2 regions of the Priestia sp. TGN 0903 genome follow, and region 2 is predicted to be linked to the other one. Evidence: predicted binding sites of a transcription regulator. Region 2 holds the regulator's gene; the other holds the start of a gene.
What was found. The regulator LexA, encoded in region 2, represses DNA repair genes until DNA is damaged. The targets are predictions, from matches to a motif close to CGAACATATGTTCG.
Positions count from the first base shown of each region.

Region 1 (6,877 bases), on a different contig from region 2:
TAAAAGAAAAATACCCTGAAGCTTCAATGTTCTGGGTAAACGAAGATGGACAAACACAGCTTCCGCTTCCTTATCATGCAGCCCTTCCGAAGCAATGGTCATCGTCTTATACGGCTGAATTTATAAAAAAACGATACGGAAACAATCCGTATACGGTTATTACCTTTATTGGAACAGATAAAAAGCAAGGTTTTATGGTCATTGAAGTGCCAGAAAAAGCCGTTGAGCCTCCTATTCAAAGGCTAGACCCAGCCTACTATAATATTTATTTAGGATTTGTTTTTATTATTGTGCTTTCTTTTATTGTACTTTCTCTGTTCTTTTTTCTTCGAATTCGAAAAAGGCTGCGAGTGTTACAAGCTGCTATGAACAACAAAGGCGAGCGAGGAATTCCTTTACCTGTTGTATCTGAGTCCACGGATGAAATTGGTCAGCTAGAACAATCCTTTAATCAAATGGTTAAACAGCTTCATGAAAGCCGGTATCGAGAGAAGCAAGAAGAACAGCTGCGGCAAGACTTAATTATGAGTCTATCGCATGACTTACGAACACCGCTCACGACTGTTCGAACGCATATTTATCAGCTGAAAAACGAAGAAATGGCCTTGAACATTCAACAATCTCTTGAGGTAATTGATACAAAAGTAGAATTTGTTAGTGATTTAATAGATAATTTATTTTCCTATACGCTGCTGTTAAATGGAAAATATCCATATCGGGAAGAGGAAGTTGATATGGCTCGATTTCTTAGAAAAAGCATTGCGCAATGGTATCCATTATTTGAAGAAGAGAATATGGAAGTGGATATTCAACTGCCTTCTCAGTCCATATATTGGCGCGGAGATGTTCAGTGGTTAGAAAGAATAATAGATAATTTATGTCAAAATGTCATTCGTCATGCCAAAGAAGGTAACTTTATTAGCTTTCGTCTTGTTCAAGAGCATGATTTATCTTCTCTCACCATTTCTGATAAAGGGTCAGGCTTTAAAAAGAATAGCCATACGAAGCAAAACGGTGTAGGTCTAGCGATTGTGGATGCGATGATTAAAGAAATGGAGTTAACGTGGTCAATTCATTCTACAAAACATGGAACGGATATTCAAATTGTGTACAAAGCGAGTGATTAATTCACTCGCTTTTTTAAACGAATTTTAACCTTTCTTTTCCGTCCTCTTAACTTTGGCTGTTTATAGTAAAGGAGAGGTGATAAAAGTGGAAATTGTTAAAACGACTCAGCTGATAAAAGTATTTAAAGGAGCAGAAGCTGTAAATGAAGTGAATTTATCCATTAAAGAAGGAGAAATCTACGGGTTTTTAGGGCCTAATGGAGCAGGGAAGACGACAACGATCCGAATGTTGCTCGGGCTAATGAAGCCAACGAGCGGGGAAATTGAGCTGTTTGGAGAAAGAATAAAAAATCACAGGCAGCATATTCAAGCCTTAAAAAAGATAGGTTCACTTGTAGAGAGCCCTTCCTATTATGCGCATTTAACTGCAAGAGAAAATTTAGAGGTACTTCGTAAAATACTAGGTGTATCTAAAAACAGAGTGGATGAAGTACTAAATATTGTAAAATTAACAAAAGAAGCAAATCGCCCAGTCAAAGGCTTTTCTCTTGGAATGAAACAGCGGCTTGGTATTGCTTCTGCACTCCTTGGAAATCCTCGTTTATTAATCTTAGACGAACCAACCAACGGACTGGATCCTGCAGGAATTCAAGAAATTCGTTCATTAATTAAAGAAATGCCAGGGGAAAACGGAGTTACCGTATTGATTTCAAGTCATTTACTCTATGAAATCGACCATTTAGCGACTCAAGTAGGTATTATTACAAAAGGAAAGATGCTATTTAATGGCTCGATTGAATCGCTTCGCAAAAAAGCTAAGCATCAAGTGGCATTTACAACAGGAGAGATAGAAAAGGCTAAAACAATACTATTAGCAAACGGGTTTGTACCTACTATCGATAAACATAGTCTTCTTTTAGATTATATTGATCATGAGCAAGTGGCACATCTTGTTTATCAGCTTGTGCAAGAAAATGTCTCAATCTACCGAGTTGAAGAAAAATCGAAATCATTAGAAGATATCTTTTTAAAGCTGACAAGCGAGGAGAATAGATATGTTCACAAAAATACTGCAGGCTGAGTGTATAAAGTTAAAAAGAAAATGGCTCTGGTTTTTACTATTTTTAGGTCCAGCGGGTGTAATTGGCTTAACTCTAGTTGATTATAGCGTTCGATATGAATATTTAATTCAGCAAAATCCGAATGTGTGGGAAGGTCTTTTTCATGAACTAAACATCACGCTTCCAATAGCTTTTTTACTGGGAGGAACGATTCTTGCTTCAAATGTAGCGCATATTGAATATCATAGAAGCTCATGGAAGCAGCTGCTGAGCTTACCTGTGAGCAGACTGAGTGTTTATACAGCAAAATTTGTAGTAGTTATGTTTATGCTACTTATCGCTTCTGCTGTTCTATTAATCGGTATAATTGGGTTAGGCTGGTGGTTAGGATTTGGTTTTCCGTCTTCTTGGAAAAATCTTTTCGTGTATACCTTTTATCCGTTTTTTTCTGCCATTCCATTTGTAGCTATTCAAATATGGTTATCTATGCTTTTTAAAAATCAAGGCCGCTCTCTTGCACTAGGTATTGTGATGAGTGTGACGATGAGTGGTATGAGAGAATTGCCGAGCTGGTTTTTCTGGCAATGGCCAATGCTAGCGTTTTCTGACTATCGGAATATGTACATAATAGCAGGTGTAATTATCGGTATTTTCCTATATGCTGCAGGCGCCTTGCACTTTATCAACAAGGATGTGGCCTAAATGTTTTTGCAATTATGTAGGATAGAATCGTTTAAATTGTTTAAAACAAAAGCCTGGACGTACCTTTTTGTGAGTCCTATTCTAATCGCTATTATCCTTTTTGTAGGTGATCAGGCAATGCCAAGCGGGAGAATGAAATGGGCAATGGCAGATGCCTTGATTGCCAATGTTCACGGATTGCTGTTTTATCCGTTAATTGGCGGGTTAGTAACATCCTTCATCTGTCGGTATGAACACGAAGCGGGAGGATGGAAGCAATTATTATCTCTTCCTGTGACAAGGACATCGGTATACGGAGCAAAATTGATTACAGCAGCAGCTTTCATGGGAATTCTTCAAGTGCTTGTATTTGTTGTTTTATTAGGAGTTAGCATGTTAAAAGACTATCCGAGCGCTGTGCCATTAAAGATGATAGCTGGAAATATGCTAGGCGGATGGGTTGCGGTGTTGCCCATTCTTGCGTTTATGCTAGCTGTGTCAATGGCATGTTCTAGCTTTGGAGCATCTTTGACAGTCAACGTCATTTTAACACTACCGAATTTATTCGTTGCTAATTCTGAACGATTTGGCCCCTGGTACCCATGGACTCAGCCAATGTATGGAATGTTAGGTGTAACTGGAAAAGCATCATGGGGGTTGATGCTGACTACACAGAATTTCTTAGTGGTTGTTATAAGCAGCTTTCTGCTTTTTGGAGTAGCAGGTTTACTGTATTTTCAGCGCAAACATATATAATAGAAAAAACCCGCTTTTTTACAGCGGGTTTTTAGCTGGCTTTTGGAATAGTAAAACCTACTCCAAAGACGTCTCGCACATCGTGGACAACCACAAAAGCCTGTTCATCGACTTTATGAATAATGCGCTTTAACTCTAATAGTTCTTGTTTGTTCACAACTACGTACAATACGTCTTTTGCTTCTTTTGTATAGCTTCCATGAGCAGAAAAGACAGTGACGCCTCGCTGCATCTTTTTGTTAACTTGTTCGGCTACTTCAGCTGAACGGTGTGAAATAATGGTGATTGCTTTGCGGGGGTTGAGTCCTTCAATAATATAATCCAGCACCTTTGTTCCGATATAAAGAGAAATAACCGTGTACATCGTCTTTTCTCCACCGATGACAAAATAGGCGCTTGCTACAACTAATAAATCAATTGCTAGCATCGTTTTGCTAATATTCCAGTCTAGATATTGATTAGCTAAGCGGGCGATAACTGCCGAGCCTCCGGAAGTTCCGCCACCTCTAAACACAAGCCCGAGTCCTACACCGGCTAAAATACCAGCAAAAATAGCCCCCAGTAGCGTATCGTCAAGAGGATTTCCCAGTCCTTCAGTTATATGTAGGAATAGAGATGTGAAAATAATACATATAATTGTGTAAGCAATCACACGTTTGTGAAGCAATTTGTATCCGATCAGTACCAGCAAACCGTTTAATATAAAGTTTGTGATACCAGGAGACCAGCCTAGTACATAATAGGTAATCATTGTTACACCGGTTACGCCGCCTTCTGCTAATTCATTTGGAATAGCAAAATAATTAATGGCCAGTGCGAAAATGAGGCTTCCTAGAATAATGAGGATAATTTCTTTTGTTTTATTGATCATGAACGTTACCTCCAATCATCAAAAACTCCGAAAACACAGTCATGACAATGTATTATACCAACTCTAGAGGCTGAATTAAAGATGGGATATTATTATTTTTTAAAAAATCAATTTCTGCTATCAACATAAAATCTTTTGACAGTTTTTATGGAGTATGAAAAAATGAATTGTTTGCTTTTATTTTGATTAAAAAGTTTTGCAATGAGAATGTTCGTTCGGTAAAATAGAAGCAAGAGTCAAGGGGGAGAATGAACGTGTATCAAGATGAATTAAAACAGTATGCGAAGTTAGTAATGCCTGAGCATTTAGAGAAAATGAAGAAAATGTACAGTCCCGAGGCCCATAAGCAGTCTTTAGGGTTGAAAAAAGAAAAGATTGAGCATATTGAAAATGTCATTATGAACAGTTACTCGGAGCATCATCCAGTAACCCTTCACGTCTATGAAGCAGGACATATTCAAAGATATGAACGAGTGACAATCGATAAAGTTTCTCTGCAGTCGAATACGCTGATGGTGACAGGGCCTTGTTATACATATTCGATTCGAGCGGATGCAGTAATTGAAGCAGATGTATGGAAAGATGAAAGCTACTCTAGCTAAGAGTAGCTTTTTTGTTGAATTTGTATCTTTTTTTTAACGCTTGCATACAATACATAAAAGCATATTCTGCGAGTAGTCACTTTTAGCTACTAGGAAATTTTGATTAAAGAAGGGATATTGTATGCAAAATGAAAAAACTCAAGTAAGAGAAATTGAATTAACGCAGTTCATTAAGAAAAGACTCGTTCGTTTTATCTCAAGTTTGGCTATTTCTTCTGCCCTTGCTTCTATATTATATATGCTTCTGTTTTTATTTAAATGATGGGTCACTTTGAGTTGTCCAAAAAGGTGGACAACTTTTTTGATGTATAGGCTCTCATTAAAACAGGACAAGCTAAACATAATTCAGTCAAGAGAAATTAAATCGGTCAAGAAATAGTCAAAAACAGTCATAGCTAATTAGTTGCAAGAAAACCTTTACATATAATGAGAAAAGTAGACAAATTCTTGAATTACCAGCTTATTTCCTTTTGTATAAACTATTATCAAAACAAATGCAAATCTAATTGTTCGTTCAAAAAACTTTATTTTGTAATTAAAAAAATGAATGTTTTTGATTTTTTATGATTGATTTTGAATGTGAACCGTGATAAAGTAAGTACATGAAATAAATGAAAACGCTTTTTTGAAAAAGGAGCTAGAACATGTTAACGCCGGAGAGACATCAACTAATCTTAAAACTTTTAAAAGAGAAAGAACTTGTAAAAGTGCAAGAGTTTATCGAAGTTACAGGCGCTTCGGAATCCACAATTAGAAGAGACTTAAGTCAACTAGAAGAAGAGCAAATGCTCAAACGTGTTCACGGTGGCGCTTCGCTTATTCGCAGTAAACGAATCGAACTGAGCGTTATCGAAAAATCTGCTAAAAATATTCAAGATAAACGAAACATTGCAGAGTATGCGGCTTCCATTATAAATGAAGGTGACTGTATTTTTTTAGATGCAGGAACTACAACGTATGAAATGATTCCTTTTTTGAAGCAAAAAGATGTAGTTGTCGTGACAAATGGTTTAATGCATTTAAACCCGATGTTAGAACAAGGTATCACCCTCTATTTGATTGGAGGATCTGTTAAACATAAAACGGGCGCTTTAATTGGCAATGGAGCTCTTTTAAGTCTTGAGCAGTATCGTTTTGATAAGTGCTTTATGGGAGCGAATGGGATTCATCATCAATATGGATATACAACTCCTGATCCAGAAGAAGCATTGATCAAGCAAACGGCAATGAAGCTTTCTAGAGAATCTTATATTTTATCAGATTCTACTAAGTTTTTTGAAACAAGTTTTGCGAAAATAGCCGATTTACATGAAGCAAAAATTATAACAAATGACGTACCTAGTGATGTACTTATACAGTATGCAAACAAAACAGACATAAAGGTTGTGAAATCATGATTTATACATGTACGTTGAACCCATCCGTTGATTACGTAGTACATGTTTCAGCATTCGAAGAAGGCGGACTTAACCGCACAACGAATGAAGCCAAGTTTCCAGGAGGGAAAGGCATTAACGTCTCTCGCGTTTTAAAGCGATTAGATGTTGATAATAAAGCTCTCGGTTTTGTAGCCGGCTTTACAGGAACCTATATCGAAGACTACTTAAAAGCGGAGAATATTGAAACAGCTTTTACAAGAGTTGATGGAGATACCCGCATTAACGTAAAGTTAAAAACGGAAAAAGAAACAGAAATTAACGGTCAAGGACCTGCTATTACAGACGAAGCGCTTCAGTCTTTATTGACTCAAGTAAAGCAAATGACTGAAGGCGATATCTTCGTATTAGCAGGAAGCATACCGAAAACGCTTCCAAGTTCTGTGTATGAAACGTTAACGGA
Region 1 covers NZ_JBOZGL010000001.1:587,650-594,526, reverse strand. The annotation lists gene ACRPLY_RS03100 (HAMP domain-containing sensor histidine kinase) at 1-1,127, shown strand, start outside; gene ACRPLY_RS03095 (ABC transporter ATP-binding protein) at 1,213-2,148, shown strand; gene ACRPLY_RS03090 (ABC transporter permease) at 2,123-2,830, shown strand; gene ACRPLY_RS03085 (ABC transporter permease) at 2,831-3,565, shown strand; gene ACRPLY_RS03080 (YitT family protein) at 3,597-4,436, opposite strand; gene ACRPLY_RS03075 (YolD-like family protein) at 4,685-5,038, shown strand; gene ACRPLY_RS03070 (hypothetical protein) at 5,160-5,300, shown strand; gene ACRPLY_RS03065 (DeoR/GlpR family DNA-binding transcription regulator) at 5,683-6,435, shown strand; gene pfkB (1-phosphofructokinase) at 6,432-6,877, shown strand, end outside.
Region 1: a site for LexA is predicted at 4,641-4,654, ahead of ACRPLY_RS03075 (YolD-like family protein). Genes of this name have one in related genera too.

Region 2 (6,877 bases):
TTTTTAACATTTGTTCATTAATTGGTGGATTTTTCTTCAGATAGCTCATCATATACTTACGAGCAATGAAAAATCCTAGCGCTATCCCAACAATTAATGCTAGAACACCAACTAGAATATACATTCCCATGGTATTACTTCCTCCTTCATGTTGTCTAACTTACAGTGTACTAGACCATACGCTATTATACAATATTTCCGTTCCAATTTCCTTAAATAATTACACAAATTTTCTTGTTTTCACAGGCCTCAGCCAGCCGTATTCATCCGTTCCATAATTCACTGCTAAAAAACAAGGATCTAGCTTGCGTAATACTTCAAAAAAAGCTGTCTCAGCATCAACATTGCCATCTCCTTCAATTGTTATACAGCGATTCGTTAATTTTATAGATGCTCGACTTTTTTTATGAGGATATTCCAGCACAAACGTCTCTTGATGAGTAAAAAAATGAGGATAATGAGAAAACGCCTGAAGTAATTCTCGTTGAATAAATGAATTGGGCAGTTGGCGAGTAATGTAATGAACTTGTTTTTGTAAATGCGTTTCCTGCAAGTGACGTTTCATTTTATATTCAATCAGCAGCTGATAAATGAGCTTTTCTCTTCGAAAATAGGATGATGCAACTTCTTCCTCCATTAAATATACTTCATACGTTCTCACGATTCATCCTCCCTTTCGGCTCGTTCTTTTTTGTACCATTATACCGAATGGTGTACGCAATGCTTGTCTATCGATGAAAAAATTTCTTTGTTTTTTTGTCGAAAAAAAGAGCAGACCATAGGAGTCTGCTCTTTCTTGTGAAAAAGAATTATGCATTAAGCAAGCTTTTCACTTTTGCTACTACATTTTCAACTGTAAAACCAAATTCTTTCATGATTGTTTCACCAGGAGCAGATGCACCGAAGTGATTAATACCAAGAACTTGTCCCTCGTCTCCAACATAGCGTTCCCAGCCAAGTGTAGAAGCCATTTCAATACCTAAACGTTTTTTCACTGATTTAGGGATAACACTTTCTTTGTACTCAGCAGATTGCTCTTCGAAACGATCCCATGCAGGCATACTTACTACAGATACATCAATGCCTTCTGCAGCTAATGCTTTTTGTGCTTCTACTGCTAGGCTTACTTCAGAGCCTGTTGCAAGTATTAATGCATCCGCTTGGTCTTTACCAGCTTTAGATACAACGTACGCGCCTTTAGACACGCCTTCGTATGCATTTTCTTTTGTACCTTCAAGCGTTGGCAAGTTTTGACGAGTCAATACAAGCGCCGTTGGGCGGTCAGTTGATTCTAATGCTAAGCGCCATGCAGCAGCTGTTTCATTTGCATCTGCAGGACGAACCACTGAAAGACCTGGCATTGCACGAAGTGATGGCAATTGTTCAATTGGCTCATGTGTTGGGCCGTCTTCTCCAACTGCGATACTGTCATGTGTGAATACATATGTTACAGGAAGCTTCATTAAAGCTGCTAAGCGAATTGCTGGGCGAAGATAATCAGAGAATACAAAGAATGTTCCTCCGAATACTTTTACACCGCCGTGTAGAGCCATACCGTTTAATGCAGCTCCCATTGCAAATTCACGTACACCGAACCAAATATTACGTCCGCTGTAATCAGCTGCAGTGAAGTCTTCTGAACCTTTAATCATTGTTTTATTTGACCCAGCTAAGTCAGCTGAACCGCCGAAGAATTGAGGTACAGCTTGTGCTACTGCGTTTAATACTTCTCCAGAAGAAGCACGGCTAGCTAAGCTTGAACCCGTTTCGTATGCTGGAAGCGTTTCTTCCCAGCCTTCCGGTAACTTTCCTTCTACTGCTAGTTCAAATTGACGACCTAGTTCAGGATATTTTTCTTTATACTGTGCAAATACATCGTTCCATTCGTTTTCTTTCTTTTGGCCATCTTCAGCAATTGTAGCTTTGAAGTGAGCATACACTTCTTCTGGCACATAGAAATCTTCTTCAAATGTCCATGCATAAGCTTCTTTTGTTAATTTTGTTTCATCGGAACCTAATGGAGAACCGTGCACGCCAGAAGTACCCGCGTGGTTTGGAGAACCAAATCCGATTGTTGTTTTTACTTCAATTAGCGTTGGGCGTGTTAAATCGCCTTTTGCTTCTTCAATTGCGTTTGCAATCGCTGTCAAGTCATTGCCGTCTTCAACGCGAATTACTTGCCATCCGTAAGCCTTGAAACGATCTTCTACGTTCTCAGAGAACGAGCGATCTAAATCTCCGTCTAAAGAAATATCATTTGAATCGTATAAAACAACTAAGCGTCCTAATTTTAAGTGTGCCGCTAATGAAGCTGCTTCAGCAGATACACCTTCCATTAAGTCTCCGTCACCACAAATACCATACGTAAAGTGGTCTACAATTTCTAAACCTTCTTTGTTGTATGTTTCAGCTAAATGACGTTCTGCCATTGCTTTACCAACAGCCATTGCAATACCTTGTCCTAGTGGACCAGTTGTTGCATCAACACCTGCTGTATGACCGAACTCTGGATGACCTGGTGTTTTGCTTCCCCATTGACGGAAGTTTTTAAGGTCTTCAATTGATAAGTCATATCCAGCTAAATGAAGCAAGCTGTATAATAGTGCCGATCCGTGTCCTGCTGATAATACAAAGCGGTCACGGTTGAACCAGTTTGGATTCTTTGGATTGATGTTCATAAATTTTGTCCACAATGTATATGCCATTGGAGCAGCTCCCATTGGCATACCTGGGTGACCTGAATTTGCTTTCTCAATCGCATCGATTGATAAAGTACGAATTGTTGCAATCGAAAGATCTTCAATACGTTGTGTCATACTCTTCATTCCTTTCAAAACTATGTACATATGTTATCATACTAATGATTTGCTTATTTGTACAATACTTGAACCAAAAAAATTTCCACTTTTACAGTTTTTGTGTGCCTTATTAAAAATATACAAAAAACTAGAGGGAACTCTCCCTCTAGTTTTACTAGAACGTCTTAGTGAAGACGCTTCTTTTTGCTCTCTTTTAACTTCTTAGGCGTAACATCTTTACCTTCCTCGTCCACAACTTTAATCGTATGAAGGTGGTTTGTCATAGATTGTCGGAAAACTTTTAAATATTCCTGACGTAGCTCTTGCTGTTCTTTCGCTTCAGATTCTGTCAGACCTTCAGCCTTTGCCTTTTTTGAAAGAGCATTAATACGAGCAAGTTTATCTTTTGATAGCATATAAAACCTATCTCCTTATAATCAATAATTAAAATTACCGAACCGTTCCGGCAACATGTAGTCATCTTACTAAATCTCTTTCGTTTTATCAAGAGATTGAGCACTCTCTTGATACTCTTGATAGCGACGATGTACCGTTGCTTTTGAAATATTATAACCAAAACCTTTTAGCGTAACTGAAATTTCAGCAAAGGTTAAGCCGTTATGACGAAGGCGGACAATTTCTTCAATCGGCGCTTCTTTTTTTTCTCTTCCTGAGTTAACTCCTTGATTTTTTAAATTTTGCTGCGGACGATAACCGTTTTCTACGGCTCTTTTCATTCCTCTTTTAATTTTAGCGTTATGTAATTTCCGCTGATGCTCTTCCACTAAGCTAATAATATCTAACACCATCGAATCAGATTCTGAAAGCTGAAGCTGACCTTGATGACTAATCGTATAGATCGTAGCATTTTCTTTATGAAAAGCATGAAGAAGCGCAATTCGGGCATTTCCTCTGCCTAATCGCGTTTCGTCTTGAATGAGCAGCACAGATATTTTTTCTTCTTTCATTGTATGAAGAACATCCAATATACCCTCTCTGTCTACGTCATATCCGCTTGCTTTTTCCATTACGACTTTTTTTACGTTTAGATGGTGAAGATCAGCAAGCTTTTTTAATTCTTCTTGCTGGCGCTGTAAAGATGTTTCTTGGGTTTTTTTATCCGTACTTACACGGCAATAAATAATGGCGTCCACTTTTATCACGACCTTTTCGGCTTCTAACAATATTCAGGAACGGCCGTTACACACTACTGTTCAATTGCCACTTGATTATGTAACTCTTTTTTTAAAACAGGAATATATAATTTATCTCCAGGAGATAAAGACTGGGCAGTGTCTGAGTTTAGATCATTGACGTCTTCAACCCATTTGACAAATTCATTGGTGGTCAAATGATGGTGATTATGATACTTGTTGGACAAGTCCCAAAGCGTATCTCCTTTTGTAATAGTAACCGTTGAATATTTGTCTAAATCTACTTTATCCGCTCCTAAAACCAGCGTCAATACATATGTAAGTGCAGCGATAACTGCAAAAAAAATAGCGTAATGTTTCATAGAATGTAAGAATTGGTGCATATTATGATCCCCCTATCAGAATATATGTTCTTATTTTATTGAGAACATTTGTTTCTGTCAATGGAATTCTTCGAACTTATGTTTGTATATTGACACATCACGTGGTATAATTCACCTAAAGAATAGCTAAAATCGAGGTGAAAAATATGAAGCTATCAAAACGTCAACAAGACATACTAGATTTTATTAAGCACGAAGTAAAATTAAAAGGTTATCCGCCTTCTGTTCGTGAGATTGGGGAAGCGGTGGGATTAGCCTCTAGCTCCACTGTACACGGGCATTTAGCTCGTTTAGAAAGTAAAGGGTTAATTCGCAGAGATCCAACAAAACCAAGAGCAATCGAAGTTCTTCAACTAGACGAAGTAAACATCCCTAAAAGCAATGTCATTAATGTTCCTGTTATCGGTAAAGTAACAGCGGGTCTTCCTATAACAGCCGTTGAAAATGTGGAAGAATATTTCCCTCTTCCAGATAAATTCGTTTCTCCAGATGATCATGTATTTATGCTTGAAATTATGGGAGAAAGTATGATTGAAGCAGGTATTCTAGATGGCGATATGGTAATCGTACGTCAGCAGCAAACTGCTAATAACGGAGATATTGTGGTCGCTATGACCGAGGACAACGAAGCAACGGTAAAACGTTTCTTTAAAGAAGAAAATTTCGTTCGTTTACAGCCTGAAAATTCAACGATGGCGCCTATTATTCTTCGCCACGTAACGATTTTAGGAAAAGTCACTGGTGTATATCGCACGATTCACTAATCACACACTGTATGTAAAACCAACTAATCATGATGTTAGTTGGTTTTTTACGTTTGTTTTCTAAAAAAATTGGCATATTATAAATGATACGTCGAATCATTACAGGCAGGTAGAGCGGTTTTTATAAAGCCTGTTTTACCTTTTACTTTCTGTCTGCATTTTTTCGACTCTCAAAAAAAATACAACCGACTATAAGAAGGATGTAGTTTATGACCAATACACCAAGGAAAACAGAACCATTTCAAACTATTATGCCTACCAAAGCAATGAACATGTTTCTTTTTCCTTTTTCCTTTGATCGAAAAAATAAAGAGCAGCTTGTTCATGCACTAGAAGCAAATATGTTTGAGTTTTTTTCCATTCAAAACAAACATGTAGAAAAAGAATACTACGGAGAACAGTATTACGTATCTCATGATAGCTTGGATCAATATTTTCTTCCTTACATTGAATGTATTCTATTTCCTGATTCGTGCGAAAAAGAAGGCTTGCTTCGATTTTCAAAAAAAATAGACCATACCGTTACGCTACAAACTTCCTCCACCACCGTGTCTAGCAACGTGCTGTCTGTGGATGTTTTTTTATGTCCTTTTGAAATTGGCGTCATGACCATTCGCACTGAGATGAGTCATAATCATTACACCTATGATGACATTTTAGAATTCATGAATCATTTTCGTGTATTAGAACCGAAGCTTGCTGAAGAGCATGGATCCACCATTACCTATGAACATCATCGCTATAGCAAAGTACAGGATTATATTTTTTCACAGCTCGCGCCATTTTTGAACGAACACATCAAAAAAGAAGCGACGCGTGAACAGCACGTCGGGAGTCTTCCTTATTTTATCGATGAACGGATGTTTGTATTAAGTTATGTAACGGTAAATCAAGAGCAAGAGATTAACTCCACAACTTTATTTCGTACTGGGCAGCTAAATAGCTATACGCCTGACGGGAAACCGTTTATCTCTGCACACAACCATGAGTATATTAAAACGTATAATACCAAACACGTGTATTCCAGATGGGCTCCTGAAACCTATTACGTTATAACAGACCATGTGTTTTCGTGTATTTCTAAATCGACAGACTCTAAAACGGATCAGCTTTTGATGAATCATCTATTTGGCCAACATTACTATAATTTATTTTTGCATTTTTTCTATAAAATCGTGTTGCTAAAACTATCCTATGAGTATTCTCAGCTCACGTTTCATAAAAATTCAGAGGGCATCGAGCGACTAATTCGCTCTATTACTGTATTTTCAGGTAAATATTTATTTTTAGAAATTAGCTCTCGCACGGAAGGTCAAGAGTTTTCTGAGCTCTTTAAAAAAATCTTCCACATCAATTCTCTTTATCAAGAAGTCAAAGAAACCCTTGGTACTTTGTATCAAAATCAAGAGAAAATCGCGGCCAAGCGTCACAATTACTTATTATTAATTTTAACGATTTATACCGTTCTTTCCGGTATTTACGGAATGAATTTAGTTATTAGCAAGCTAAAGGGAAACATCAATTGGGATAGTATGAAGCAGTTTTCTATCTTTGAATATATCGCTTTAATAGTAGCTTTATCAGGAATTCTGATCAGCATTAGTCTCGGAGTGAGTTCCCTATGGAATTTATTAAAAGATCGATTTAAAACATAAAAGCTGTTCGCATCAGAAAATACATTATAAAAAAGAAGAGATTGAGACATAACTAAACCAAGCAAGTCTAAAGGGAAACAAATGAAATAAATAAGCTAGCAGGGATTGCTTGTGACATCGCAG
Region 2 covers NZ_JBOZGL010000002.1:240,981-247,857, reverse strand. The annotation lists gene ACRPLY_RS07625 (YneF family protein) at 1-130, opposite strand, end outside; gene sirA (sporulation inhibitor of replication protein SirA) at 221-661, opposite strand; gene tkt (transketolase) at 810-2,816, opposite strand; gene ACRPLY_RS07610 (DUF896 domain-containing protein) at 2,984-3,214, opposite strand; gene ACRPLY_RS07605 (YneB family resolvase-like protein) at 3,284-3,952, opposite strand; gene yneA (cell division suppressor protein YneA) at 4,006-4,335, opposite strand; gene lexA (transcriptional repressor LexA) at 4,482-5,099, shown strand; gene ACRPLY_RS07590 (hypothetical protein) at 5,309-6,754, shown strand; gene ACRPLY_RS07585 (hypothetical protein) at 6,822-6,877, opposite strand, start outside.